Regions from separate parts of the Devosia albogilva genome, predicted to be linked through region 1. Evidence: predicted binding sites of a transcription regulator. Region 1 holds the regulator's gene; each other region holds the start of a gene.
What was found. The regulator LexA, encoded in region 1, represses DNA repair genes until DNA is damaged. The targets are predictions, from matches to a motif close to TGTTCNNNNTGTGTTCNG.

Region 2: ACFSX5_RS07910 (ImuA family protein) is a predicted target of LexA. The motif match lies at 7,319-7,336, and genes of this name have one in related genera.
Region 3: ssb (single-stranded DNA-binding protein) is a predicted target of LexA. The motif match lies at 6,609-6,626, and genes of this name have one in related genera.

Annotation. Positions count from the first base shown of each region.
Region 1 is NZ_JBHUNP010000001.1:3,477,613-3,487,488, forward strand. It holds gene ACFSX5_RS17390 (2-dehydro-3-deoxygalactonokinase) at 1-56, opposite strand, end outside; gene ACFSX5_RS17395 (IlvD/Edd family dehydratase) at 250-2,058, shown strand; gene ACFSX5_RS17400 (NUDIX domain-containing protein) at 2,594-2,983, opposite strand; gene lexA (transcriptional repressor LexA) at 3,023-3,727, opposite strand; gene ACFSX5_RS17410 (molybdopterin molybdotransferase MoeA) at 3,813-5,015, opposite strand; gene moaC (cyclic pyranopterin monophosphate synthase MoaC) at 5,012-5,494, opposite strand; gene trpC (indole-3-glycerol phosphate synthase TrpC) at 5,494-6,306, opposite strand; gene trpD (anthranilate phosphoribosyltransferase) at 6,303-7,325, opposite strand; gene ACFSX5_RS17430 (anthranilate synthase component II) at 7,322-7,924, opposite strand; gene trpE (anthranilate synthase component I) at 8,031-9,539, opposite strand; gene ACFSX5_RS17440 (peptidylprolyl isomerase) at 9,565-9,876, opposite strand, start outside.
Region 2 is NZ_JBHUNP010000001.1:1,558,752-1,568,627, forward strand. It holds gene ACFSX5_RS07895 (putative bifunctional diguanylate cyclase/phosphodiesterase) at 1-1,350, opposite strand, end outside; gene ACFSX5_RS07900 (error-prone DNA polymerase) at 1,504-4,947, opposite strand; gene ACFSX5_RS07905 (Y-family DNA polymerase) at 4,944-6,563, opposite strand; gene ACFSX5_RS07910 (ImuA family protein) at 6,502-7,305, opposite strand; gene ACFSX5_RS07915 (tellurite resistance TerB family protein) at 7,553-8,005, shown strand; gene ACFSX5_RS07920 (DUF2243 domain-containing protein) at 8,002-8,778, opposite strand; gene ACFSX5_RS07925 (hypothetical protein) at 8,839-9,396, opposite strand; gene ppa (inorganic diphosphatase) at 9,512-9,876, shown strand, end outside.
Region 3 is NZ_JBHUNP010000001.1:3,684,844-3,694,719, reverse strand. It holds gene ACFSX5_RS18485 (Mth938-like domain-containing protein) at 1-278, shown strand, start outside; gene ACFSX5_RS18480 (phytoene/squalene synthase family protein) at 278-1,123, shown strand; gene trmFO (methylenetetrahydrofolate--tRNA-(uracil(54)-C(5))-methyltransferase (FADH(2)-oxidizing) TrmFO) at 1,120-2,529, opposite strand; gene ACFSX5_RS18470 (DUF1127 domain-containing protein) at 2,685-2,834, opposite strand; gene ACFSX5_RS18465 (hypothetical protein) at 3,032-3,184, opposite strand; gene uvrA (excinuclease ABC subunit UvrA) at 3,402-6,296, opposite strand; gene ssb (single-stranded DNA-binding protein) at 6,752-7,255, shown strand; gene ACFSX5_RS18450 (IS110 family transposase) at 7,448-8,386, opposite strand; gene ACFSX5_RS18445 (YccF domain-containing protein) at 8,627-9,103, opposite strand; gene ACFSX5_RS18440 (hypothetical protein) at 9,238-9,762, opposite strand.

The sequences.
Region 1 (9,876 bases):
GCCCGCAGATTGGAGGTGCCCCAATCGACGGCCACCCACTCGACGCCACTTGTCACTGTTCCGCCCTCTCTGCACCGGCCCAAGTACATCGAAGCCTAGCCCTTGGCCGCCGCTTCCACCAGTGCTTGCACGCACTTGGCTCAATTGTATGATTTTTTCAAGAGACGGCGTTCCGTGTGCCCACAGACATGCTAGAACGGCACAAATCGCCCGCTTCGATCGGCGGCGAACAGTTGAGGATCTGACCACATGACGGCTGGAAACGGCGGCTCCGCCCCCAAGAAGCTGCGCTCGCGCGCTTGGTTCGACAATCCGGATAATCCGGACATGACCGCGCTTTATCTCGAGCGCTACATGAATTTCGGCGTCTCCCGCGAGGAGTTGCAGTCCGACAAGCCGATCATCGGCATCGCCCAGACCGGCTCCGACCTCAGCCCCTGCAACCGTCATCACATCGTTCTGGCCGAGCGCCTGCGCGAGGGCATTCGTGAAGCTGGCGGCATCGCCATCGAGTTCCCCGTCCACCCGATCCAGGAGACGGGCAAGCGGCCCACCGCGGGTCTCGACCGCAACCTCGCCTATCTCGGCCTGGTGGAAGTGCTCTACGGCTACCCGCTCGATGGCGTGGTGCTGACCATCGGCTGCGACAAGACAACTCCAGCGATGCTGATGGGTGCGGCCACCGTGAACATCCCGGCGATCGCCCTGTCCGTCGGTCCGATGCTCAACGGCTGGCACAAGGGTGAGCGCACCGGCTCCGGCACCATCGTGTGGAAGGCTCGCCAGATGCTCGCCGCCGGCGAGATCGACTACCCGAAGTTCATCGAGCTCGTGGCCTCCTCGGCTCCGTCGACGGGCTACTGCAACACCATGGGCACCGCAACCACGATGAATTCGCTGGCCGAGGCGCTGGGCATGCAGCTTCCGGGCTCGGCTGCCATTCCGGCGCCGTATCGCGACCGCCAGGAGATGGCGTACCGCACCGGCAAGCGCGCCGTGGAAATGGTGCACGAGGACCTCAAGCCCTCGGACATCCTGACCAAGGAGAACTTCCTCAACGCCATCGTGGTGAACTCGGCCATCGGCGGCTCGACCAATGCGCCGATCCACATCAATGCGATTGCCCGCCATATCGGCGTCGAGCTCGATATCGAGGAATGGCAGCAGCACGGGCACCACGTGCCGCTTCTCGTCAACCTGCAGCCGGCCGGCGAGTATCTCGGCGAGGACTACTACCATGCCGGCGGCGTGCCGGCGGTGGTCAACGAGCTGATGAAGCAGGGGCTGATTCACGAGAACGCCCCCACCGTCAATGGCAAGTCGATCGGCGAGAACTGCCGCGATACTCCGATCCAGGACGAGAAGGTGATCCGGCCGTTCGATCAGCCGCTGAAGGCCGAAGCCGGCTTCATCGTGCTGCGTGGCAATCTGTTCGACAACGCCATCATGAAGACCAGCGTGATCTCCCCCGAGTTCCGCGAGCGCTACCTCAGCGATCCGCAGCACCCGGGCATGTTCGAGGGCAAGGCGGTGGTCTTCGACGGGCCAGAAGACTACCACGCTCGCATCGATGATCCCTCGCTCGACATCGACGAATACACCATGCTGTTCATGCGCGGCGCCGGCCCGATCGGCTATCCCGGTGCGGCCGAGGTGGTGAACATGCGGCCGCCCGACTACCTGATCAAGAAGGGCGTCCACTCGCTGCCGTGCATCGGCGACGGGCGCCAGTCGGGCACCTCCGGCTCACCCTCCATTCTCAACGCTTCTCCGGAAGCGGCGGCCGGTGGCAACCTCGCGATCCTCAAGACCGGCGACCGGGTGCGCATCGACCTCAACAAGGGCGAGGCCAACATCCTGATCTCCGACGCCGAGATCCAGCAGCGCCGCGCCAACCTCGAGGCCGAGGGCGGCTACAAGTTCCCGAAGCACCAGACCCCGTGGCAGGAAATCCAGCGCGGCCTCGTCGACCAGCTCGGCAGCGGCGCCGTGCTGAAGCCGGCGGTGAACTACCAGCGCATCGCCCAGACCAACGGCGTCCCGCGCGACAACCACTGACGGCGCGCCAGCACCTGTGGGCCGGTCCCGATCATCGGGGCCGGCTTTTTTGATTCGAAGCGGCTCTGGCGAGGCACTGCCTCGAGAGAGTTGCGCAGACAGAGTGAGGATCGTGCCTCGCCAGAGCGACAGGGGTCCTGTTTCGCTTGCCTGCCCAGAGACCATTCCTGGTCGCTCAGCCGACTGACCGATCCGCCAGGGCGCCGCAGCACTGATGGAGCGGCTTGAATGGGCGGTGCAGCACCATTCAGTGCAGCCGTGTTCCCGGACTTTCCCTTGGGATTCCACGGCAAGACAAGCGAGGTTCGGATCGGGCGACCCCGATCCACCTGCCACCGCATCCCGACCACTCGTCATGACCGCGCTTCAGGATGCGACGGCGAGAGCATAGGGCACGAGTGAGGGGGCGGGGATAAACGGGATAGATTCAGGGCGGCTCACAGAGCCGGGGGCAAGCAGGACACGAGCTGACGCTTGCCAAACGATTTCGATTTCACTTCCGCGGCCAACCTCAACGGAGGCACCGGCAGAGGCTTCACGCCGCTTCGTGTCGATGGTGGATTTCGCGCAAGGCGCGCACGAAGATCTCGTGCCATTCCGGCCCTGGCTCTTTTCCAAGGGTCCACCAGCCGAACCGGAACAAATGGCCGCAATCGTCGGCGGTGAAGAAGTCGAACCGGTCTGGAACGCCGCTGATGGATACCGGTACGAAATGCCAGATCTGCCCATCGGCGAGCGCTGCACTCGTCCACTGTGGACCGGCTCCCGGATCGGCAAGTAGCCCGGCTTCTTCGGTCAGCTCCCGCAAAGCGCCAGCTAGGGGAGTCTCACCGGGCTCGAGCGTCCCCTTGACCAGTTGCATGCCCGCAAGCGCATGACGGAAGACCAGGATCTCCCGCTTCGCTCCGGCCAGGCGCAACACCACCTGGCAAACCTTCTGCGTCTGCTGCTAGGCCACGGGGTCCTAATACTTGCGCATCAGTCCGACGAGACGACCCTGCACCTTCACCCGATCGGGCGGAAAGATGCGGGTTTCGTAGGCCGGATTGGCCGCTTCCAGGGCGATGGTCTGGCCCTTGCGGCGCAGTCGCTTGAGGGTGGCTTCCTCGTCATCGACCAGGGCGACGACGATCTCGCCGGTCGAGGCGCTCTCCTGCTTGCGGATCAGCACGGTGTCGCCGTCGAAGATGCCCGCGTCGATCATCGAGTCGCCGCGGACTTCGAGGGCGAAGTGCTCGCCCGCGCCCAACATCTCGGGCGGCACGGCGATGGTGTGCGAGTGGGTCTGGATGGCTTCGATCGGCGTACCGGCAGCGATACGGCCCATCACTGGTACGGACACCGGGCGGGCATAGTCCTCGCCGCGCGCCGGTGGCGCCGCTACCTTGCCGAGATTGCCTTCGATCACCGCCGGCTCGAACCGCGCCTTGCGCCCGCCCAGGGTCGGGTTCATCGAGTCCGGCAGCTTGATCACTTCCAGTGCCCGCGCCCGATTGGGAAGACGCCGGATGAAGCCACGCTCTTCGAGGGCCGTGATCAGGCGATGAATGCCGGATTTGGAAGCGAGATCGAGCGCGTCCTTCATCTCGTCGAAGGAGGGCGGGATGCCACTCTCCTTCATCCGCTCATGGATGAACATCAGCAGTTCGTGTTGCTTGCGCGTGAGCATTCTGGCCCTTTCGGCGAGAATCGGAACATAGACGGAACGACTATAAGTGTTCCGCCTATGTTCTGCAATAGAGCCGCATGCAGAACTAGAAACCTGAGATCGGGATGGCCTCTACTAAGGCTCCTGCGGCACGGCCCGGATCGTTCTCCGGCTGAACGATCAACATGTCGGCCGCAACCATGGACGAGGTGTGGCCACTATCGGTCTCAAGGATGGGCAATACTTGCGAACCCGCCTCCGTCCGGACCAAGCGCGCCCGCATGAAGTGCCGGCGTGCCGTGTTTGCTGGCGTGGGAGCTGCGAGGGGTAACCGCCAGGTTTCCGGTTCGGTGGCTCCCAGCCAGCGGCGCAGGGCAGGGCGGATGAACACCAGCGCCGTCACCATCGCCGACACGGGATTGCCCGGCAGCCCGAATATCAGGGTCTTGCCGCGGATGCCGAACATCAGCGGCTTGCCCGGCCGCATGTTGATCCGCCAGAAGTCGAGCGTAACGCCTAGCTCCTTCAGCACATCCTGCACCAGGTCATGCTCGCCGACGCTGGCGCCGCCGGTGGTCACCAGCAGGTCCGGCTGGTCGGCTAGGATCGCGGCGAGTCGCGATGTCAGCTCCTGGCGGTCGTCCGGGGCGATGCCGTGGTCGATCACCCGCTCGGCATAGGGCGAGAGCAGCGGCAGCAGTCCGGCGCTGTTGGAGGCAACGATCTGGTCCGGTCCGAGCGGGCTGCCCGGCGGCACCAGCTCGTCCCCGGTGGCGAGCAGGGCAACGGACGGCCGGCGGGCCACGGACACCGTTCCGGCATTCGCCGCAGCCGCAACCGTCAGTTGCAGCGGCCCAAGCAGCGTGCCCGGTGCGAGCAGTTCGTTACCGACCGCGAAGTCATTGCCCCGTAGGCGTACGCTGTGGCCACGGCGTATGGGCGCGGTGAACCGCACCAGGTCACCCTCGCGGACGGCCTCTTCCTGCATGATCACGGTATCTGCGCCGGCCGGCACGGGTGCTCCGGTAAAGATGCGCACCGCCTCGCCGGCACCCAGCGTGCCCTCGAAGCCGGCGCCCGCCTGCGACATGCCGATCACGCGCAACGCCGCACCATTCGCAGCATCAGCGGCGCGGAGGGCATATCCGTCCATGGCCGAGGCGTCGAATGGCGGTTGGTCGTGGCTTGCACTCACCGGAGCCGCCAGCACCCGACCGGCCGCCTCGGACAGCGGCACCGTCTCCGCCGTGACGGGCGGCACGCGGGCCAGGATAGCCGCCATCGCGTCTTCGACTGGCTTGAGGCTCACGGCGTCCGCCGGTAATCGCCCGACTTGCCACCGGATTTCTCCGCCAGCCGCAGGTCGGTGATGGTCATGGCACGGTCCATGGCCTTGCCCATGTCATAGAGCGTCAGCGCGGCGACGCTTGCCGCAGTCAGGGCTTCCATCTCCACCCCGGTCTGGCCGGTGGTTTCCGCCCCGGCCGTCACATGCAGGCCGGAACCGTCAACCAGCGGGTCGATATCGATCGTGACCTTGCTGAGCGCGAGCGGATGGCAGAGCGGGATCAGTTCCGATGTCTTCTTGGCGGCCATGATCCCGGCGATGCGGGCCGTCGCCAGCGCGTCGCCCTTGTTACCGCTGCCTTCCACCAGTGCGGTGATGGTCTCCCTGGTGGCGAGCACCGTGGCTTCGGCCACCGCCCGGCGACGCGTAACCGCCTTGTCACCGATGTCGACCATGTGTGCCTGGCCGCGGGCGTCGAGATGGGTGAGGCCGCTCGCCATCAGTCGGCCGCGACCGGCGCGCCCATCAGCAATGCCCGGGTGGCGGCCACTACGTCCTGCTGCCGCATCAGGCTCTCGCCGACGAGGAAGGTGCCGATACCTGCCTCCCGCTCGAGCTTCACCAGGTGCTGGTGGTCGACGATGCCGCTCTCGCTGACCAGCATCCGGCCCTCCGGCACGCCGACGGCGAGCTTGATGGAGGTATCGAGCGTGGTTTCGAAGGTCCTGAGATTGCGGTTGTTGATGCCGATGAACTCCGCGTCGAGCGCCAGTGCCCGGTCCAGTTCCAACTGGTCGTGCACTTCCACCAGCGCGTCCATGCCCCATTCCTCGGCCGCATCGAGCAGGTATCGCGCAGTGTCGTCGCCAACCGCAGCGAGGATGATCAGGATGCAGTCTGCCCCCCAGGCCCGCGCTTCGGCCACCTGGTAGGTCTCGAACAGGAAGTCCTTGCGCAGCACCGGCAACTGCGTCGCCGCTCGGGCTTCGATCAAATAGCTCGGCGATCCCTGGAAACTCGGGCGGTCGGTCAGCACTGACAGGCAGGCGGCGCCCGCCATTTCGTAGGCGCGGGCGATTGCTGCCGGATCGAAATCCGGTCGGATCAAGCCCTTTGACGGGCTTGCCTTCTTGACCTCGGCAATCAGGGCATAGTTCCCGCTCACCCGCTTAGCCTTGAGTGCCTTGAGGAAGCCACGCGGGGGCGTCTGGTCGTGCGCCTGGGCGACGACTTCGGCCCAGGGCCGCATGGCCTTGGCCGCTGCGATTTCCTCGCGCTTGTAGAGTTCGATCTGCTTGAGGATATCGGTCATTCCGCTCGTCCGTTGGATACCGCCACCAGGCGGGCGAGTGTGGCCTTGGCTTTGCCGCTGTCGATCATCCCGCGCGCCAGGGCAATGCCGTCTTCGATGCTCTCCACCTTGTCGGCGACGAACAGGGCGGCGCCGGCGTTGAGCAGCACGGTGTCACGATAGGCGCCCGGCGCTCCGTCGAGCAAGGCATTGATTGCCGCAGCATTCTCCATCGGATCGCCGCCGAGCAGGTCCTTGGGGTCCGTCAGCCTCAGCCCGACCTGCTCCGGATGCAGTTCGAAACTGCGCAGATCCCCGTTCATGATCTGCGCCACGAAGTTGGGGCCGGAGGTCGACAGCTCATCGAGCCCCTCGCTCGAATGGACCACCCACGCCTTGATGGCGCGGTTGGCCAGGAGCGCTGCGGCGACGGGCTCCACCCATTGCTGCGAATAGACGCCAAGCAGGTAGCGCCGCACGCCCGCCGGATTTGCCTGCGGTCCCAGCAGGTTGAACAGCGTGCGCACGCCCATTTCGGTGCGCGCCGGCCCCACATGCCGCATGGCCGGGTGATGGTGTGGCGCGAACATGAAGGCGATGCCCGCCTGCGCGATGGTGTCGCCGATCTCCGCCGGAGTGAGGTCCAGTTTCACCCCGAGCGCCTCCAGCGCCTGCGACGAGCCCGAACGAGACGACAGCGCCTTGTTGCCGTGCTTGGCCACCGGCACGCCGGTCGCTGCCACCACGATCGCCGTCGCCGTGGAGATGTTGAGGCTGCCGACCCCGTCGCCGCCGGTGCCGACGATGTCGATGGCATTCTCCGGCGCGGTGACCGGCACCATCTGCTCGCGCAGGATCGATACGGCAGCGGCGATCTCGCCCACCGTCTCGCCCTTGATCCGCATGCCCATCAGAAAGGCGCCGATCTGGGCGGGGGTTGCCTCGCCGGCCATGATGCTGCGCATCACGCTGCGCATTTCTTCGCCGGTGAGGTCGCGCCGATCGGCGACCTTGTGCAGCGCCTGCTTGATGTCCATCACGCCGCCTCCCGCTTGCCGTTGAACTCCTTGGCGAGGTTCAGGAAATTCTGCAAGAGCGCATGGCCGTTCTCGCTGGCGATGCTCTCCGGGTGGAACTGCACCCCGTGAACCGGCAGCGTCTTGTGCTGCATGCCCATGATCAGGCCGTCCTCGGTGCGAGCGGTGACCTCCAGCGTCTCCGGCAGCGTCTCTGCCCTGACGATCAGCGAGTGGTAGCGTGTCGCCTCGAAGCCGGCGTTCAGCCCGCGGAAGATGCCCTTGGCTGTGTGCTCGATGCGGCTGGTCTTCCCGTGCACCAGGTGCGGCGCCCGGATCACTTCGCCGCCGAGCGCCTGGCCCATGGCCTGGTGGCCCAGGCACACGCCCAGCATCGGAATCTCGCCTTTGAACCGGTCGATCACGGCGAGGCACACCCCCGCTTCGTTGGGCGTGCATGGCCCGGGCGACAGGACAATGGCCTCAGGGGCCATCTCAGCAATTTCGTCCGGCGTGATTTTGTTGTTGCGGCGCACGGTGATGTCGGCGCCGAGTTCGCCCAGAAAGTGGACGAGATTGTAGGTGAAGCTGTCGTAATTATCGATGACGAGGGTCTTGGTCATTTGGAGCCTGCCTCAAACAGAATGGATCTGGCGGTTGGTCAGAACCAGCTCCGCCATCGCCCCACCAACCGCGTGCCCCCACGCACTCCCCATGCCGAAAAGCTGCTCACTGCCCGATCCTCGCTTCGCCGGCATAGCGTAGCGCTTCTTCGGCCGCCGTGAACAGGGCCCGCGCCTTGTTCTCGCATTCCATCTGCTCGAGCTCGGGCTGGCTGTCGGCGACGATGCCGGCGCCGGCCTGCACATAGAGCTTGCCGTTCTTGACGATGCCGGTGCGCAAGACGATGCAGGTGTCCATCGTCCCGTCTGCGCCGAAATAGCCCACGCAGCCGCCGTAGATGCCGCGGCGGGAGGTCTCGAGCTCGTCGATGATCTCCATCGCCCGCACCTTCGGCGCGCCCGACACGGTGCCCGCGGGAAAGCCTGCTGCCAGCGCATCGACGAAGTCGTATTGCGGGTCCAGTTCGCCCACCACGTTCGAGACGATGTGCATCACGTGCGAATAGTATTCGAGGAAGAACTTGTCGGTGACCTTCACCGAACCGATCTTCGCCACCCGGCCGACGTCATTGCGGCCGAGGTCGAGCAGCATCAGATGTTCCGCCAGTTCCTTCGGGTCGCTCAGCAGCTCCGCCGCCAGTTCCTGGTCGCGCGTCGGGGTGGAGCCGCGTTTCCGGGTGCCGGCGATCGGTCGAATCGTGACTTGCCCGTTCTGCACCCGTACGAGGATTTCGGGGCTCGACCCCGCGACGGCGAAATCGCCGAAGTCGAGGAAGTACATGTAGGGGCTGGGGTTGGTCCGGCGCAGGGCGCGGTACAACGCCGTCGGGGGCAGGCTGAACTCGGCCTCGAAGCGCTGGCTCAGAACCACCTGGAAGATGTCGCCGGCGGCGATGTACTCCTTGGCCCGCGCCACCATGCCGAAATAGGCCTCGCGGCTGGTATTGCTGGTGACGGCCAGCGTCTCGAGGTCGGGCAGGGCAGGGGCGGCCGGCAACGACTGGTTCAGTCGCGCCACGGCCTCGTCCATGCGCGCCTCTGCTGCTTCATAGGCCTGCCGAGCGGTGACGCCGGCGCGGACATAGACCGGGGCGGTGATATAGAGTTCGTCCTTGACCGTGTCGAAGATCGCCAGCAGCGACGGCCGGATCAGCGTTGCTTCGGGAAGGCCGAGCTCGTCGGGGTTGCTGTTGGGCAGCACCTCCATGTAGCGGACCATTTCGTAGCCGAGAAAGCCATAGACGCCCGCGGATTGCGGCGGCAGGCCGGCGGGCATGTCGATCTGGCTTTCGGCCACCAGCAGCCGTAGCGCGTCGAGCGGCTTCTCCGCCAGCGGCTCGAACGCGTTCGGGTGGATCTGCGCGGAGCGGTTGATCGACGCCTCGCCATGCTCGACCTTCAGGATCACGTCCGGCAAGAGGCCGATGATCGAATAGCGTCCGCGGGTGCTTCCGTCCTGTACGGATTCGAGCAGGAAGGTGTTGCTCCGTCCGCTGGCGAGCTTGAGATAGGTGCCGATCGGCGTCTCGAGGTCGGCCACCACGCGACGCCAGACGATCTGCGATTTCCCGGCATCGTATTGCTCGGAAAAACGCGGAAAGACGTCGTCGGCCATGGTGGCTTCTTTCGAGGTGAGGGCGCTACTGCGTGGCGCCGGTGATGGCAAGCGCCTCGTTCAGCGCCTGCTGGTTGATCCGCAGCCCGGCATCGTCACGGACACCGGCGACGAACTCGCCATAGAGCCCGATCTGGGCCTCCTGGTCGAGGCCGTCGACGACCTCCTGCTCGAGCGTTGCATCGGCGGGAATGACGCTGGTGACCTGGAACACGGTCACGCTGCCATCTTCGCCCACGGCGGTGTCCACCAGGTCCGGCCCACCGGCAAACGCCGCGGAGGCGATCGTGCCGTCGATGGTGCCGTCGGAGGAACCGAAGCGGGTGAACGGCGTGCT
Region 2 (9,876 bases), 1.9 Mb from region 1:
GACGTTGAGCGTCAGCCCGTCGAGCCGGAACGGCTCGTGGAAGGCGGCAAGCAACGCCTGTGCTTCCGCCCCGGCGGCCCCGATATCGCCGACACTGCTGCGATAAACGATGAACTCGTCGCCACCCAGACGCGCGAGAATGGAGCCGGGCGGGAGGGCTGCCTGAAGCCGCCGCGCCACCTGCATCAGCAATTCGTCGCCGGCCAGATGGCCGTAGGTGTCGTTCACGTGCTTGAAATCGTCGACGTCGATGATCATCAGCGCCGCCGTTCCCGGCGGCCCGTTGCGGCGGGCATCGAGGTCTTCGGCGGCGAGCTCACCGAAATAGGTGCGGTTCGCGAGGCCGGTCAGGGCGTCGTGACGCGCCATGAAGCTGATGCGTTCCTCGGCGGCGACCCGCTCGCTGATGTCTTCGAACAGCAAGACGCTGCGCGACTGGCGGGAACTGACGGTGACCTCGTAATAGGTGCCACCGTCCACCGACAGCAGCACCTTGCCGCTGAGATGGCGGCCGATGATCTCTTCCAGCCGATCGATGGCGGTGCGGGGCACCTTGTTTTCGGAACGCAGTGCCTCAAGCACGGAACCGAGCCGGCGTCCGATCAGGTTGCTCACCCCCAGTTCTTCGAGGGCGCGGGTCGCCCGCTCATTGGCAACGCTCACGCGGCCGGTTTCATCGAGCATGCACAGCCCGTGTTCCAGCGTGGTGAGGGCGATATCGAGTTCGGTGGCGAGGCGCGAGGCCTCGACGCGCCCATGCACGGCGCTGAGCAACAATGAGCGGATGTCGCCGGCGAGCTTGCGATAGCTGGCGAGCATGACGAACAGCAAGGCTGCCAGCACGACGTGGTAGATGTCGCCGTGGGATGCGTAGCCGATGGAGAGCGGCACGATCACCGCCAGCATCTGGAAGGTGACCAGCCGATCGAGACCGAAGTTGCGCGCGCAGATGCCCACCATCACGGCGATCGAGATCGAGGCACTGGAGAGCGAGGCAAACGGATCGACCACGAAGGCCATGGAGACCAGGCACCACAGCCCGTAGACCAGGGCGAGCAGCGATCCTGACAGGACGGCGCGGTTTTCCCAGTGTTCGGCCCCGGCGGCATCATCCGGCTCGATGTCGGCCTTCCAGAAGGCACGCATGTCGAAATAGCGGATGATGCCGATGGCGATAAACGCCAGCGCAATCAGGTAGAGCGGCAGCGAGCCGGTCTTGGCGGCACCCATTCCGGCGGCGACGGCACTGGCAAACACACCGGCCAGCATGGCACGCCGGTCAGTGTAGACGGAGCGGATGATCGACACGTAGTCGAGCGCCGGCATTGTGGTGCGGGCGGAATGGAACACGAGGGGCCTCGCAGTGGTCGTGTGTCCAGACAACGCCCGAGCGCCTTAATTTCGGCTTGCTACGAGCCGGTTCGGGAGGAATTCGATAGCTTTTCCAAAAGGGTGGTGAACCAAGGGCTAATACGGAAGGGACAATTCCGGAGGTCGGGGCCCTCAATGGAAGTTCCGCCCGCTGGGCAGGGCCTGGTAGGCGCGGCGGCGGGCCAGGTCTTCCTCGCGCACGGCCTGCCTCTCGCGACTCTGGCTGCCGGCCGGGCCGGCTTTGCCCTCATCGGCGCGGGCGAGGACGGCGTCACCCAAGTCCTTGCCATTGCTGATCTCGAGCAGTTGCGGGGTGAGGTCGACCAGTTCCTCGGCGATGATGTGGACCACAAGGCCCTCGCGCTGCAACTGCCCGCGCACCGCCAGCATGCGGCTTGCCAGCACCGTCTTGCGGTTGGCCTCGAACACTTTCGGCCAGATGACGACGTTGGCGACCCCCGTCTCGTCCTCAAGGGTCGCAAAGATCACCCCGCTCGCCGTGCCCGGCCGCTGGCGCACCAGCACCAGGCCCGCGACTTCGATGCGGTGCCCGGGCGTCACCCGGCCGAGATTGCAGGCTCTCGTGGTGCCGCGCGCCTCGAGCATGGGCCTGAGGAACTGCACCGGGTGACCCTTGAGCGACAGGGTGAGGCTCGAATAGTCGTGGATCACCTCTTCGCCGGGCGACATCAGCGGCAGCCCGGCAGACTCTTCCGGAGGGGCCGCGGCCGGCAGGCCGGAGGCGGCGAACAGCGGCAGCGTCTCGGCGCCATGGGTGCCGACCAGCCCCTTGACCGCCCACAGGGCCTCGCGCCGGTTGAGCCCGAGCGAAGCAAAGGCATCGGCGCGGGCCAGCTTTTCAAGGCTGGTGATCGGCACGCCGGTGCGGAGCCACAGGTCGCGCACCGAGGTGTAACCCGGGCCGCGACGGGCAACGATGCGGTTGATGTCGTTGTCGGCGAGCCCCTCCACCATGCCGAGCCCGAGCCGGATGGCGCGGGTGGAGTGGATGTCGCCCGCCATTTCGGCATGCTTGGGCCAGATATGCTCGCGAACCGGGTGCCCGTCCGTCTCGAGGAGCGATTCGAGATCGGACAGGTTCACGTCGGCGCTGCGTACCTCGACGCCGTGCTCGATCGCATCACGCACGATCTGCGACGGCGCATAAAAGCCCATGGGCTGCGAGTTCAAGAGCGCACAGGCGAAGACGTCGGGATAGTGGCATTTGAGCCAGCACGAGGCATAGACCAAGAGCGCAAAGGACGCCGCATGGCTTTCGGGAAAGCCGTATTCGGCAAAGCCCTGGATCTGGGCAAAGCTCCCCTTGGCGAACTCTTCCGTATAGCCGTTGGCGAGCATGCCGCCGATGAAATCCTCGCCGAACTGGGCGATCTTGCCGGTCCGCCGCCACGCCGCCATGGCCCGGCGCAACTGGTCGGCCTTGCCGGGTGAAAAGCCGGCGCCGACGATGGCGATCTGCATCGCCTGCTCCTGGAACAGCGGCACCCCGAGCGTTCGTCCCAGCACCCCTTCCAGCGCCTTGCTGGGGAAATGCACCGGTTCCAGCCCCTGCCGGCGCCGCAGATAGGGATGCACCATGTTGCCCTGGATCGGGCCGGGGCGGACGATGGCGACTTCGATGACTAGATCGTAGAACCGTTCCGGCTTGAGCCGTGGCAGCATCGACATCTGCGCCCGGCTTTCGATCTGGAACACCCCGATGGTGTCGGCGCGCTGAATCATGGCGTAGACCCGCGCCTTGTCCATCGGCCCCTCCCCCACCTCCTCGGCCAGGAGGTCGGTGAGCCGCAGATCCTGCCCGTAATGAAGGTGCATCAGCTCGAAGGCGCGGCGCAGGCAGGTCAGCATGCCGAGGGCGAGGATATCCACCTTGAGGATGCCGAGCGCGTCGATGTCATCCTTGTTCCACTCGATGATGGTGCGGCTGTCCATTGCCGACTTGCTGATCGGCACCAGGCTTTCGAGCGAGTCGCGGGTGATGACGAAGCCGCCCACATGCTGCGACAGGTGGCGCGGAAAGCCGCGCAGCACCTTGATCACCTCGAACATCTGCGCCAGCACCGGATCGTCCGGGTTGAGCCCGATGGAGCGCACCACGCCCAGGTCGAGCTTCGACCCCCAGCCCCAGTGCAACTGGTTGAAGGCGTTGACCGTGTCCTCGGAAACGCCGAACACCTTGGCGGTTTCGCGGATGGCGCTCTTGGAGCGGTAGGAAATGACGTTGGCGGTCAGCCCGGTGCGGCGGCCACCATATTTCTGGTAGACATACTGCATCACCTCCTCGCGCCGCTCGTGCTCGAAATCGACGTCGATATCGGGCGGCTCGTCGCGCTCGGTGGAGATGAAGCGGCCGAACACCAGCGTCGCCTGCTCGGGATTGACCTCGGTGATCTCGAGGCAGAAGCAGACTGCCGAATTGGCCGCCGAGCCGCGCCCCTGGCAGAGGATCTTGCGCTCGTAGCGGGCGAACATGACGATGTCGTGCACCGTCAGGAAATAGGCGGCATAGCGCTTGTAGGCGATGAGACAGAGTTCGGACCAGATCGAGCGCTTGAGCGTGTCGCTGATGCCGTTGGGGAAGCGCCTGGCCGCCCCCTCCCAGGTCAGCCGCTCCAGCGTTTCCTGCGCGGTTTCGCCGGTGCCGACGGTTTCTTCCGGATAGTTGTAGCGCAACTGGTCGAGCGAAAAGCCGATCCGCTCGATGAAACGCTGCGTCTCGGTGATGGCCGCGGGATGCTCGGCGAACAGCCGCGCCATTTCGCCGGCGGGCTTGAGGTGGCGCTCGGCATTGCCCGAGAGCCGGAACCCGGCCTGGTCCAGCGTCAGGTGCTCGCGGATGCAGGTGACCACATCGGCGACCATCCGCCGGTCCGGCTCGTGGTAGAGCACGTCATTGCTGGCGATCATGGCCGCGCCGTGCCGGCGGGCCAGCGTATCGACCCGGTTGAGCCGGGCCCGGTCGTCGCCGTCGAAGCGCACCACGCCCGCCACCCACACCCGCCCTGCCGCCACCGCCGCGAGCCGCGCCAGCGCCTTTTCCGTCAGCGCCCAGTTTCCTTCATCCGGCATCAGGATGAACAACTGCCCCTGGGCATAATTCTCCGGCGGCCCCTGCTCGATCTTGCCGGGCTGGCTGCCATCCACCAGATCGCTGAACCGGAGCACCGGCTTGCCCTTCTCGCCGCGCTGGTTGGCGACCGACAGCAGCTTGCACAGCCGTCCATAGGCGACGCGATTGGTGGGATAGGCGATGATGTCGGGCGTGCCGTCGGCAAAGCAGAGCCGCACTCCCACAAGGTAGCGGAAACCCGGGAACTTGTCGGCGAGTTCGCGCGCCGTCACATAGCCGCGCACCACCCCGGCAAAGCTGTTGCGGTCGCACACCCCCAGCGCCTTGAGCCCGAGATACATGGCGGCCGAGACCATTTCCTCGGGGTGCGAACCGCCATGGAGAAACGAGAAATTGGTGGTGGCGACCAGTTCGGCATAGGAGGCGACCCGCGGCTCGGCCCGCGGCACCCGCGACCGCTTCGGCAGGGCGACGACATCGCTCATGGAAAGAACCCGTGCAGGTACCACACCGGTGGCACCGGCCCGCCATAGAGCCCCAGCCGGAACACCCAGAAGCGGCGGCCGGCATCGTCCTCGACCACATAATAGTCGCGCGTTTCCGCATCGGGATCGAACTTGTCGATCTGGGGAAGATAAGGCCTGTCGCCCTCCGGCTCACCGGGCCTGGGCGGCGGGGGCGGCGGCACCAGTTCGAGCCGGCGGCCGCTGCGCCACCATTCGGCCCCCAGCCGCTCGGGGCCGGCCGCCTTGATCAGCCGGTAGCGCTCGCGCCGCCAGATCATTGCCGCCGGCAACCCGTCCGGCACTTCGGCGGCAATGGCGATCACTTCCGGCGCCGGCAACAGGCGCAGGGGTCGCGGCGTTCGCGGTGCCGCGTTCTCCGCCGGCCGCTCGTTGCTGACCACCAGCGCCGGCTTGAGCCGTGCCGCCCGCTCGGGAATGTGGCTGGCAACGAACTCGGTGCGCAGCACCGCCAGCGGTCCGAGCCGGCTCGCCATGCGATCATTGAGCTGATCGAGATCCTCGGCCCCGCTTTCCACCTGAAAGGCGCCGAACTGCACGGCATCGAGTTCGCCCACCGAACTCACCGCCAGCCGGATCATGTCGATGCCGAAGCCGGCATCGTATTCCCCCGACAGGCGCTCTGCCCGATGGGCAAAGAGCTGGGTGATATGTTCGGGCTCGCGCGTGGGCCGGGCGGAATTGACCGACAAGGACATCACCTTGTGGTCCACCCGGTAGAGGAACAGATGGAAGCTCTGCGCCCCCAGCCCTTCCGCCTCGAGCCGGATGCCGAGCTGAATGGCGAGGTCGTGCGTGGTCATAAGCACGTCGTCCATCAAGGCGATCGGGTCGGCGAAGCGCCGCTCGGCATAGCGCTCGGCCACCGGCAGGCGCGGCGTCATCCGCTCCTCGACATGGCCGAAGGCCTGGTCGAGCCGCAGCAGCAGCGACTGGCCGAACCGCGCCTGCAATGGCTTGCGCTCGCGGGCCCGCAACTGCCCGACGGTCTTGAGCCCCATCTGCGCCAGCGTTCCCGTCTGGAACGGATCGAGCCGAAGCGCCGCCACCGGCAGGGCATCGAGCACCGCCTCCATGTCGGCGGGTTCGACCACCTGCGAGCGGGCATAATGGCTCACCGCCCAGGCCGCGCCGATGGTGGGCGCAACGGCACCGGCCACGGTGTAGCCGAGGTCGCGCAGCCGCGTCAGCAGCATGCGCAGTATCGCCCGTTCGCCGCCGAACAGATGCGCCACCCCGGTGATATCGAGCACGAGGTCGCCGAAGCCGCTGACATCGGTCATTACCGACACCAGGGGACTGGCATTGGAGTGCCAGTCGGCAAACTCGGCAAAGCCGGCCTCGAGCAGCGGCCGGTCCATTTCCATGGCCGTAAGTTCGGGCAGCAGCGCCTTGGCATCGGCCAGGCTCTGGCCGAGATGAAGACCACGCCGGACCGCCTCGCTGTCGACGGCAGCAAGGCGCAGGCCGCCCTTGATCCGCTCATAGAGCGCCAGCGGCGCCCTGAGCTGATAGTCACGCCGTTTGAGGTAGTCCGTCGCCCAGTTGGGCAGGAACAGCACGAGAAACCGCCGCATCGGCGATGCGCTGTGCACCCCGGCGCTCAGGAGAGACTGCTGCCAATCCATCTTTCGACCATCCCAGAAGCCATTCGGCCGATTGCTTGATGAGGACCCCGCGCTCGAGTTCGGCCCGCCAGCGCACCGGACCGGGAGCCTTGTCATCAAAGGGTTTGCGGGCGCTCGGCGCCGGCTCGAGCCGCCAGCGCAGATGCGCTGCACTGGCTTCGCGCCCGGTGCCGTAGCGGAGCAGAAAAACCGAGGTGCCGGACTCGGCCGCCCTGAGGCTGAGCCGCCGGCTGGCGGTGAAATCGAGAATCTTGGCGGGCGCGCCGATATCGGCGACCACCGCTGCCACCGCCCGGCAGCCCAGCGCCTGTTCGGCGGCCCAGAGCAGTTCCTTGACGTCGTCCACCCGCACCAGGATCAGCGCCGCCGGATCGAAGCCGAAGCTGACAAGACCCGGCCCATAGGGCAGGCCGAGCTTCTGCGACTCGCCGGCGAGCTGGAGAAAGATCACTCCCGGCCGTGCCGCCTCGATCAGCCCCCGCGCCTGCGCCAGGGCAAAGCCCAGCGCCGCGCCGGCATTGCGCCGCTCGTCGGTGAAGATCTCCTGCAGCAGGCCACCGCCCAGCACGGGAAAATCGCCCGGCGTGAGTTCGACGCGCGAACGCGCTTCCAGCAGCGCTGGCCGGCGTTCGATATCGGCAATGGTATCCCGCAGCGCCGCGAGGCGCTGTTGACGATCCGTGGAGCCCATGAGCGCCACCCTTGTGAACAAAACAGGAACATCGTGACTCCGAATCCGAAAGGAGTCGAGTCCCTTTTGCGTTCCGCCCTGCCAGCCGGTGTGGCGACATCGCATCAGCACCGCTCAAACCCGCGTGAAACAAAGGCTTTGCCCATTGAGCTAATCGGCTGGATCGCTAACTCTCACCGGGCCGGCAATGCTGGACCGGCTCACGCATCACCGCCCGCCTGTTTCCCCCGAAGAAAGGCCCACCGCCATGTTCGAGGCCATCTCCCGTCTGTTCGGCAAGCCCGAGGCGGCGGTCGACCTCCATGACCCCAAGCTCGCCGTGGCGGCGCTGCTGGTGCATCTGGCCGCCGTCGACGGCACCATGACCGATGCCGAGCGCGAGACCATCAAGGGCGCGCTGATGGACCATTACGGTCTCGACGAATCGGCGGTGGAGAAGCTGGTGCGCGAAGCGGCGCGGCGCGATGCCGAGGCAGTCGATTTCTACCGCTTCACTTCCGGCATTACCCGCCTCGAGATGGAAGACCGCATCGAGATCATCCGCATGATGTGGACGGTAGTTTTTGCGGATCGCAAGAACCACGAGCTCGAGGACAACATGGTCTGGCGCATCGCCGAACTGATCGGCGTCTCCAGCCGCGACCGCACCGTGCTGCGCAACCAGATCCGCGGCGAAAAGACCGAGGACCCGGCCCTCTAGGCCCGCAGCCAGTCGAAGCACCCGAGCGGCAGGATGGAGTTGCTGACCAGCAGCGCTCCCTGCCCGTAAAGCGCCGTCGCGTCGGCACCCTCCGGCAGTTCGATGGCCCAGAGCTGCTGCGCCGCATCGACCCAGACCAACCCGCCTCCGACCGACTGCACCGCTGCCAGCGCTTCGGCCGGGGCCACACCCGGCCGGAACAGCACCATCACCGGTCCGTCGCCCGGTGCCGGCAGTGCCGCCAGAGGCGCGGCCACCACAACCGCAAGCACCAGCGACAACGGGGAACTCGCAACTTGCGGTCCCCTGCCGCCGCCCCGCCGCAGCAACCAGCCGACCACCAGCGGCACGATGCCGAACACGGCAAACCACAACAGGTCCCAGAACAGGGGATTATCGACATCCATGCGGATGCGATGAATGCCGAGCACCCAATGCGACAGCACGCCATCTACGATGTGCCACAAGCCGAACCCGATCAGCGCCGCCGCCAGCAATCGCCGGTCGGCGCCGGGTGCCGCGAAGTCGCTCCGCACCCGCCACAACAGCCACAGCCCTATGGCCGTCACCACGTACATCAGCACGTGGAACAGCCCGTCGGTGAGGATCAGCACGCCAATATCCTGCCGCGCCTGCTCGACGCCGCTCAGCAGATGATGCCACTGCAGCACCTGATGCAGCAGGATGCCGTCGAAGAACCCGCCGAGCCCGAAGCCCAGGAGATATCCGGGCCAGTCGACCCGCGTTGAGGCCCGTTCCGTTGCTTCCGCCATGCCCGCCTCCGCTTTGCGGAGGCAACACGCGTGAAACCGTGATCGTTCCGGACCGCAGCCTCAGTAGGCTTCGAAGTCTCCGATCACCTCGGGCGTGTCATTGGCGCAGTCGAAGTCGCCGGCCTGCTCGGCCGCCTCGCGCGCCAGTTCGTTGGCACCCTCATTGGCGAGCGCATCGACATAGGCGATGTGGCAGGAATTGCCCTCCGCGATCTGCGACACCACCAGCACCTGGCCCTTGTCTTCGCCGGTTTCCGGGTCGGCGGTGTGGTAGCGCACGATGGTCGCAACCGGCAGCCAGCGGCCGCTCCCGTTCGAAAGGCGCCATTCGAGCTTTTCGCCCAGCCGGTTGAAGGGCGGCAGGGTCTGGGTACCGTGCTGGCTGTTCGCCTCGGCCTCGAAGCCATAGGCGAGCGAGAAGCGGAGGTCGCCCTCGCGCACCAGCAGCGGAAAACCCTTGTAGCCCGGGCAAGCCCAGCTGGCGCCGAAATCATCGGCCTCGAGCACCAGGCACTGGGTGAGATCGAGGTCGGTATAGGCGCTGGTGAACCCCGACTGCGCCTCGGCAGGCGGGCTCATTGCCAGGGTGGCGGCAACAACAACAAGGGCGAAACGCACGGGTGTCCTCCGATCCTGCATGGGCGACCAAGCGCCGATATGGCTTGCTTTTGAATGCCCTTGTGGGCAGAAGCGGGGCCACTCCTCCCCTTCGATGAACGAAGCTGAACGACCCATGAACATTGACGCCATCCCGACCGGCAAGAACCCGCCCGACGACCTCAACGTCATTATCGAAGTCCCTCTGGGTGGTGAACCGATCAAGTACGAGATCGACAAGGCCTCCGGCGCCCTGTTCGTCGACCGCTTCCTCTACACCCCGATGCGCTATCCCGGGAACTACGGCTTCGTTCCGCACACCCTATGCGGCGACGGCGATCCGCTCGACGTCATCGTCATGAACTCCCGTCCGCTGGTGCCCGGCGCCGTGGTGCGGGCCCGGCCCGTGGGCGTGTTGTTCATGGAAGACGACGGCGGCCAGGACGAGAAGATCATTGCCGTGCCGGTGTCCAAGCTGACCCGCATGTACGACAACATCCT
Region 3 (9,876 bases), 210 kb from region 1:
TGCCCTCCGGCATGGCGGCTTGGCAGGTCGCCGCCGGCCCGCTGACGCTGGATGCGCTTCGTCCGGTCCTCGCCGAGGCGGACGACATCGATGTGCTGCTGATCGGTTTGGGAATGGACATCGCGCCGCTCGCCCCGGAGATCCGCCAGGCCTTTCGCGAGCGCTCCGTCATCGTTGAGGCGATCGCCACTGGCGGCGCCGTGCGGACCTACAACGTCCTGCTGGCGGAGCAGCGCGCCGTCGCCGCCGCCCTGATTGCCGTAGACCGGGTGCGCTGATGGCCTCCGACAGCTTTGTCCATGCCGCGGCCGCTCTCAGGGCAGGGGACCGCGACCGGTACCTCTCGACCCTGGTCCTGACCGGCGAGCAGCGTGACGCCGTCACCGCCCTCTACGCCTTCAACGCCGATGTTGCCGCCATCCGCGACCGGGTCTCGAACCCCGCTCCCGGCGAGGTGCGGCTGCAATGGTGGGTTGATGCCATCGAGGGCACCGAACATGGTGCAGTTCGCAGCAATCCCGTTGCAGATGCCCTTTTGCGGGTAACGGAAGACTACCAAATCCCGGCCGGAACGCTGCTGCGGCTGCTCAATGCGCGCCGCTTCGACCTCTATGACGACCCCATGCCGGACCTGCCCAGTTTCGAGGGTTACGCCGGCGAAACCGCCTCGACGCTCTATCAACTCGCGGCCATGATCCTCAACGATGGCAATACCTTAGACGCCGGCGACGCCGCCGGCCACCTCGGTGTCGCCCATGCCCTGATCGGCCATCTCCGCGCCTTCGGCCGCATCTCCGCCCAGGGCCGCATCATGCTCCCCTGGTCCGTCTTCGCCGCCAACGGGGTGAACGAAGGGGAGATATTCGCTCGTACCGAGAGCGAGGGGCTTGTGGAAGCCCTTGGCCAGCTTAGCGAAATTGCCGCCGACCATCTCGTCCGCGCTGATGCTGCAATCGCCGACCTGCCGACAAAACTCAGGCCCGCCTTCGCTCTGGCGCCGGTCCTTCGGCGTCAGCTTGAAATGCTGAACCAGCACACGGACAGCCCGTTTGGGCCGGCACCGGACGAGCCCGACTGGCGCAAGATCACCCGGCTTCTGTGGTGGAGCTGGCGAGGCCGTTAGGCCTCTGCCGGGACCAATCCGGCTTCTGCCCAAGGCTTCAGATCTGCGAGCGCCCGCGAGGTGATGGCCCGGCGCTTGGCAATCACTTTATCATTGCCGCGCCAACGACTTACCCCTTCCGGACGGCTGACGCTGACCGGCGGGAACAGTCCGAAATTGACGTTCATCGGCTGGAAACTGCGAGCGCCGCTATAGCTCTCCGCCTCGAGGTGGCCGCCAGTGATATGGGCCACCAGGGCGCCGAGTGCCGTGGTGACCGGCGGCATCGGCAGGTCGCGTCCAGAGACCTCGGCGGCAGCGAGCCGACCGGTGATCAGGCCGACGGCAGCACTCTCGACATACCCCTCCACGCCGGTCACTTGGCCAGCAAAGCGGATGCGTGGATCAGCCTTCAGTTTAAGGTCGGGCCGCAAGACCTTCGGCGAGTTGATGAACGTGTTGCGGTGCAATCCACCTAGCCGGGCGAACTGGGCGTTCTCCAGCCCCGGGATCATGCGGAAGATCTCGGTCTGAACGCCGTAGCGCATCTTGGTCTGGAAGCCGACCATGTTCCAAAGCGTGCCGAGGGCATTGTCCTGGCGCAACTGCACAATGGCGTAAGGCTTGACCGTGGGATTGCGGGGATTAGTCAGCCCCACCGGCTTCATCGGCCCGTGGCGCAGGGTTTCCGGGCCCCGCTCGGCCATGACCTCTATCGGCAGGCAGCCATCGAAGTAGGGGACCTTCTCCCAGTCCTTGAACTCGTGCAGCGGCGCGCTCTTCAGCGCTTCGATGAAGGCATAGTACTGGTCGCGGTCCATCGGGCAGTTCAGGTAGTCGGCGCCGGTGCCGCCAGGCCCCGCCTTGTCATAGCGAGACTGCTTCCAGGCGATGTCGTGATTGATGCTGTCGTAGTGCACGATGGGCGCGATGGCATCGAAGAAGGCCAGCGAATCCTCACCCGTCTTCGCCAGGATCGCTTCGGCAAGGGCAGGGGAGGTCAGTGGCCCGGTGGCGATGATGACGTTCTGCCACTCCTCGGGCGGCCATCCGGCGACCTCTTCCCGCTCAATGGTGATGTTGGGGTGGTTGTTCACCGCCTCGGTGACGGCGGCGGAGAAGCCGTGCCGGTCCACCGCCAGTGCGCCCCCTGCCGGGAGCTTGTGCTGATCGGCCGCCCGCATGATCAGCGAGCCGCAGCGCCGCATCTCCTCGTGCAACAGCCCCACGGCGTTCTGCTCATGATCGTCGGAGCGGAAGCTGTTGGAGCAGACGAGTTCGGCGAGGCTGTCGGTCTCGTGCGCGTCGGTCGCCTTCACCGGCCGCATCTCGTGCAGGATGACCTGGGCGCCGGCCTCTGCGGCCTGCCACGCGGCTTCAGAGCCGGCGAGACCGCCGCCGATGACGTGAATGGGATGTTTGGACATGCGCCGGGCATAGCAAGCGCCGGTGGGGGGCGCAACTGCCGCCCGGGGCTCTAGCGTGCTCGTGATGAACGAGCCGTGCCGGAAGTCGAAATACGGAAACGCCCGCAGCTTAGAAAGATGCGGGCGTTCGGATCGAAGTTGTCGTGATAGCCGGATTAGAGGGTGTTGGCATGATCACGAGCAATGCGGGTGATGTCCGTGCGGGCGATACCCAGATCGTTCAGCTGACGATTGTCGAGGGCAGCGAGTTCACGGACGGTCTGCTGGTAGGCAGCCCACTTCTTGAAGGTCTTGCGGATGTCCATTTGTAGTCTCCTGTCGTTTACGAGGACATATCTAGTCCGGCGCGTCTCGCTTGAGCAGTGGGGCAATAGTCAGATTGGCCATGCGTTCAGTGCAGGGCTTTAACCGCGCCCGTTCAGCTTCGGTTAAGGCGTGCGGCAAAACGAAAGCCGCCGGATGGCGATCCGGCGGCCAGAGGCTCTGCAGACGGAGAGGTAGCTCAGCGGTCGAACAGCGACCGCGTCATCTTGGAAAAGTCGGGGCCGGTAATCCCCAGCATATCGGCCTCACGCGTCGACGGGACGTCCATTTCCCGCAGCGTCTGCTTGACGTCGATCAGGCGCTTGAGGCGCCATACGGCACGCACGAACATGGCTCGGTTTCCCTGGTGCTGGTGACGACGTCGAGACCATGGTCCGATTTGAACCAAGGCGCCATGCCCGCCGCTTCAACAGCATCATGCATGGAGCGCATGGCTATTTCACGGAACCGACACGAATGCGGTTTCTGCGCGGCTGCTGCCGCAGCAGAAATCGCGTTGCGTTCCGTTACCGCCGAGAGCCGAACTGCAGAGATCTGCAGACGATTTGCTACTCGGCGGCACGCGGTGCGTAGTGCGGTCGGCGCTCCATCACTTCCTTGAGGAAGTGACCGGTATGGGAGCGCGCGTTCTCCGCCACCTCTTCCGGCGTGCCGATGGCGACGATCTCGCCGCCGCCGTCACCACCCTCGGGCCCGAGGTCGATGACCCAGTCGGCTGTCTTGATGACTTCGAGGTTGTGCTCGATCACCACCACCGTGTTGCCGCCCTCCACCAGCTCGTGCAGCACCTCGAGGAGCTTCGCCACGTCATGGAAGTGCAGGCCGGTGGTCGGCTCGTCCAGCATGTAGAGCGTGCGACCGGTGGCGCGCTTGGAGAGCTCCTTGGAGAGCTTGACTCGCTGCGCCTCGCCGCCCGAGAGGGTGGTACCCGGCTGGCCGACCTTGATGTAGCCGAGACCCACGCGCTGCAGGGTCAGGAACTTGTCGCGGATGGTCGGCACGGCGGAGAAGAAGTCCACCGCCTCGTCGATGGTCATGTCGAGGATGTCGGAGATCGACTTGCCCTTGAACTGCACTTCCAGGGTTTCGCGGTTGTAGCGCTTGCCCTTGCACACATCGCAGGTGACGTAGACGTCGGGCAGGAAGTGCATCTCAATCTTGAGCACGCCGTCGCCTTCGCACTTCTCGCAGCGGCCGCCCTTGACGTTGAAGCTGAAGCGGCCGGGCCCGTAGCCCCGGGCCTTGGCTTCGGGCAGGCCGGCGAACCACTCGCGCAGCGGCGTGAAGGCACCCGTATAGGTGGCGGGATTCGATCGGGGCGTGCGGCCGATCGGCGACTGGTCGATGTCGATGACCTTGTCGAGAAATTCGAGACCGGTCAGCGCCTCATGCGGGGCAGGGACCACGCGGGCGCCGTTCAGGCGGCGGGCGATCGCCTGATACATGGTGTCGATCATCAGCGTCGACTTGCCGCCGCCGGACACGCCGGTGATGGCAACGAACAGGCCGAGTGGCACGTCGACCGAGACGTTCTTGAGGTTATTGCCGGTGGCGCCCTTCACCGTGAGCGCCTTGCCTTTCTTGGGCTGGCGGCGCTCGGCCGGAACGGGAATGCCCATGCGGCCGGACAGATACTTGCCGGTCAGTGAATCCGGGTGCTCGAGGATCTGCTGCGGGGTGCCCTCGGCGACGATGTGGCCACCATGGACCCCGGCGCCCGGGCCGATATCGACCACGTAGTCGGCGGTGAGGATGGCGTCCTCGTCATGCTCGACCACGATCACGGTGTTGCCGAGGTCGCGCAGCCGGCGCAGTGTGTCGAGCAGGCGGGCATTGTCTCGCTGGTGCAAGCCGATGGACGGCTCGTCCAGCACGTAGAGCACGCCGGTGAGGCCGGAGCCGATCTGCGAGGCGAGGCGGATGCGCTGGGACTCGCCGCCCGATAGCGTGCCGGAGTTGCGCGCCATGGTGAGATAGTCGAGGCCGACGTCGATCAGGAACATCAGGCGCTCGCGGATCTCCTTGAGGATGCGCTCGCCGATCAGCTTCTGGTTCTCGGTAAAGGTCTTCGGCAGCTCCTCGAACCACTGGTAGGCGGCCCGGATGGACTTCTCGGTGACCTGGCCGACATGGAGGCCATCGAGCTTCACGGCCAGCGCTTCGGGCTTCAGCCGGTAGCCGCCACAGGCGACGCAAGGCTTGGCCGACATATAGCGCTCGATCTCCTCGCGCATGCCGGCGCTCTCGGTTTCCCGGTAGCGGCGCTCGAGGTTGCCGATCACGCCCTCGAAGGGCTTGGAGGTCTTGTACTGGCGCAAACCGTCGTCATAGACGAAGTTGATCGCGGTTTTCCCGGTGCCGAAGAGGACCGCGTGCTGCACTTCGAAGGGCAGTTCGTTCCAGGCAGTGCCGGTCGAGGCGCCGAAGTGCTTCGCCACGGCGCTGAGGGTCTGCTGGTAGTAGGGCGCGCTGGTCTTGCTCCAGGGCAGGATGGCGCCGTCGCGGAGCGACATGGTCGGATCGGGCACGACCTGGTCCGGGTCGATCTTCTGCTCGGTGCCGATGCCGTCACACACAGGGCAGGCGCCGAAGGGATTGTTGAACGAGAACAGCCGCGGCTCGATCTCGGGAATGGTGAAGCCCGAAACCGGGCAGGCGAACTTTTCCGAGAAAGTGATCTGGCGGGCGGTCCCGTCCTCGTTCTTCTCGTCGGCGAACTCGATGATGGCGATGCCTTCGGCGAGCTTCAGCGCCGTCTCGAAGCTCTCGGCGAGGCGGCCGGAGATGTCGGGTCCGACCACGACGCGGTCGACCACCACTTCGATGTCGTGCTTGAACTTCTTGTCGAGGGCAGGGGCGTCCTCGATCTCGTGGTACTCGCCGTCGATCTTCACGCGCTGGAAGCCCTTGCGCATGAGGTCGTTGAGCTCGCGCTTGTACTCGCCCTTGCGGCCGCGGGCGATGGGCGCGAGCAGGTAGAGGCGCGTGCCTTCGGGCAGGTCCACGGTCCGGTCGACCATCTGCGACACCGTCTGCGACTCGATCGGCAGGCCGGTGGCGGGAGAATAGGGCACGCCGACGCGGGCGTAGAGCAGGCGCAGATAATCGTAGATCTCGGTGACGGTGCCGACGGTCGAACGCGGATTGCGCGAGGTGGTCTTCTGCTCGATGGAGATGGCCGGCGAGAGGCCCTCGATGTGCTCGACATCGGGCTTCTGCATCATCTCGAGGAACTGGCGCGCATAGGCGGAGAGCGACTCCACATAGCGGCGCTGCCCTTCGGCATAGATGGTGTCGAAGGCGAGGGACGACTTGCCGGAGCCGGATAGGCCCGTCATGACGATCAGCGAGTCACGGGGCAGCTTGAGATCGATGCCTTTGAGATTGTGCTCGCGGGCGCCGCGGACGACGATTTCACGGTTCAAGCTGGACTGGGCAGGCATCATCGGGTCCGCAATTGGCTCTTCGCTCCGATGCCGAGTGAGAAGCACCGCGCGACAGGCGTGTCGTATCGAGTAGGGAAACGCAGAGATAAGCTCCGCGGTCTCCCGGCGCAAGCATGGTACCGGTGCGAACGCGGTTCGTTCCGGTCACAGCCGCGTGCCTGGAACATAGTGCGAACAGACCGGAGTCGGTCAAGAGCCAAGCGGACCGCCATCGCTCTGTCCAAGCACTCGTGCCGAGGACGGCTTCTCACTGCGGCAGTGCTGCTGACAATGCCTGTCAGCAGGGGCAGGACTTGACTGGGCTTGCGTGAGAACATAATGTGAACAAAGGCAAGCGTTGGACCTGTTCAAAAGCCCAGTTTGGCCGCGCCACGGCCAGAAAGACGCTGTAGAACGGATCTGACGGAAGCGCCCCGCCAGATGGCGCGGGCTGAATTGCGAGAGGTGAAGCCATGGCAGGCAGCGTCAACAAGGTGATTTTGGTCGGCAATCTCGGCAACGACCCGGAAGTGCGCAACCTGCCGAGCGGCGGCAAGGTGGTGAACCTGTCGGTTGCCACCTCCGAGCGCTGGAAGGACCGCAACACCGGCGAGCAGCGCGAGAAGACCGAGTGGCACCGTGTGGTGATCTTCTCGGAAGGCCTGGCGCGGGTCGCCGAGCAGTATCTGCGCAAGGGTTCCAAGGTGTATATCGAGGGCCAGTTGCAGACGCGGAAGTGGCAGGACCAGTCCGGTCAGGACAAGTACTCCACCGAAGTGGTGCTGCAGAACTTCAACTCCTCCATGGTGCTGCTCGACGGACGCGGCGAGGGCGCCGGTGAAGGCGGCGGCTATGGTGGTGGCGGCGACGGCGGTTTCCGCGGCGTGCGCGACCAGGGTGGTGGCGGCGGTCGCCGCCCGGCCGCCAATGCCCCGGCCTTCGAGCCCGGCGGCATGGACGACGACATCCCGTTCTGAGGGTTGTTGGAAAGGGCCGCGTTGCGGCCCTTTTCTTTTGGTTCCCCGCCAGGCCTTTGGCGATAGGTGCGGGGTGGGGCTTCGCGCACTCCTCATCCCATCGACCTCATGGTGAGCTTGTCGAACCAAGAGGTCGCGGCCACGGTGCTAACGACCTCGTCCTTCGACAGGCTCAGGATGAGCAACCATTAGCTATGGGGTCCAGGGTTGGCCTCGTTGCAGAACGGTGTTGGCGAAGATGACGAGTTTTCGAGCGCAGGCGACGAGGGCGAGCTTGTGGGGTTTGCCAGCGGCAGTAAGGCGGGCATAGAGCGCCATGAGTTGGCGGTTCCATCGATAGGCGGCAGGCAGGGCCGCGGCGTAGAGAGCCTGCCGGGGGCGGGCACGGCCGCCGGCGATGTGGCGCCGCCCGTGATGCTTGCCGCTGTCGTGGTCGAACGGTGCCAACCCGATCAGGGCAGCGGCCTGTTCACGGCTGATGCTGCCCAGTTCCGGCATGGCGATCAGCAAGGCCAAGGCGGTCGGTATGCCGATGCCGGGGACGGAGAGCAGCAGATCGAGCCGCCGCCCGAGAGCCTTGTCGGCCCGCACCGCCCGTTCCAGCCGGCGCCGTTCGTCGCGCAGGCGGGCCTTGAGTGCGGCAATGTCAGCGGCAACCAGGCTGGCAAGACGGGTATCGTGCAGATGCTCGAGCCGGGTCTTGAGCCGGGCGATGTCCTGGACCAGCTGGTCGATGAAGACCAGATGCTCGTTCAAGGCCGACAGGGCCGGATCAACTGCGGCCCGATTCGTCTCGAACAGGGCGGTGAAGGCGGCGATGACCCGGGCATCCAGCCGGTCGTTCTTGGCGCGCTGCAACCGCATGCGGGCAAACAGGCGTACCTGCAGCGGCTGGTGCAGGATCACCTTGAACCCGGCCTCCCGCAAAGCCGCGACCACGCCACGTTCGTAGCCGCCGCTGGCTTCGATGCCGACCCGATCGACACCGGCCTTGAGCAACCACTCCGCCGCCGCTTGCCATCCGGCCGCGTCATTGTTCACCCGCAGCCATCCCTCGCCGGGCGTCACCGCCAGATCAAGAGCTGCCTTGCCGGTATCGATCCCGGCCACAAATGTGCTAGAATGGCTCATCTTCCTCGTCCCGTCCTTGCAATGCGAACCCTGGGTTCAATCAACCATGCGGGCCCGATGAAGACTGACGGCAACGATCCCGCTCATCCTCAGACAAAGGTGCACACCACCAGTCTGGGTCTACCTCGATCCGATGCCGCCGCCGCGGCCTGGTGTCGAACAGGCCGCGGCACCCCCACATTCGCACATCCCGCTAATACAAGGTCTACGAGATTGCAGCGAACATAGCCCTGGACGCGCTCAGGCGGCAACGCCGCGGTACTTGGCGAACTTCTCCTTAGCTGCTTCCTGACGCGCCAATGTCGCCAGTTCAGCCGTCACGACCCGGCGACCGACCGGCCAGAAAGAAATCCCCGCGAGCTTGAACGCCTGCAGACCAAAGGGGATGCCGATCAAGGTGAGGCAACACAAGACTCCGCCAAGCAGATAGGCCAGGAACAACACCCAGCCGAAGGTGCAAGCCCAGACGACATTGACGATAAAACCGATCGTTCCGGTAACTGCGGTCGTTGCCGATACGCTTTTGCCATCAAGGTCCCGGATATGTACGACTTCACGACCAAATGGCCATGCGGACAACGAGGCCATCTGGAGAGCTGCAATGGTCAAGGGTATGCCGACGATTGACAGTGCGAACACTGCTGCCCCGAGCAGCCAAATCAGGGCGATATACCAACCACCCAAGACAAACCAGATCACATTTCCAGCAAAGCGCATTTCACCCCCTCATTTGCCCTGCTGCGATACTGATCCTGAACTTTGAACAATTGCCAAGATAGTAGTAGTAGTGAGTGCAAAAACGCAAAAGGGCGGCCGCGGCCGCCCTTTGTCTTCGTCGCTCGAGGTGAACCTCAGCGGCTGAACGGGACTTCGGCGTGGAGGCTGTCGCCGCTTTCGACGTAGACGACGTCGAAGGTGACGTCGATCGCGTTGCCGTTGAGATTGATTTGGGCGCTGATGTTGAGGTCCTTGCCTTCTTCATCCTGGTCGCGCTCGCGCAGGTTGAAGATCAGCCCGTTGCCGCGCTTCTGGCCGACGGCGATGCCGGTGAAGGTGGCGTTGGAGGTCATGGCAGCCTCGTAGCGGCGCGAGGCCTCGACATAGGCGATGGTACCGGCGATCGAGAGCTGCGTCCCGGCAAGGGTGCAGCGGCCGTTGTAGTTGACCTTGTCCTGATTGCCCTGGGTCAGGTTGAGGCGGCAGACCACCGTCTCACGGTTGGCGCCGACCAGGACGCCGCGGCCGCGCCACTCGCCGATATAGGATTGAATCAGCGCCACCTCGGCGGGGCCGGCAAAAGCGGGCGCCGCAGAGCCGCCAGCCAACATCAGACCGACAAGCGCGGCAGCCCGCGTCAGGCGTCGGAAAAGGGTCATCGGAAAAGGCCTCCAGTCCAAATCATGCCCCCCGGCAGATCCGTGCCGGAAACCGGTAGCAGAAACCGCGTGTAGCGCCGCCTTCTTCGCCACAATGTGAATGGCAGCAGTGCC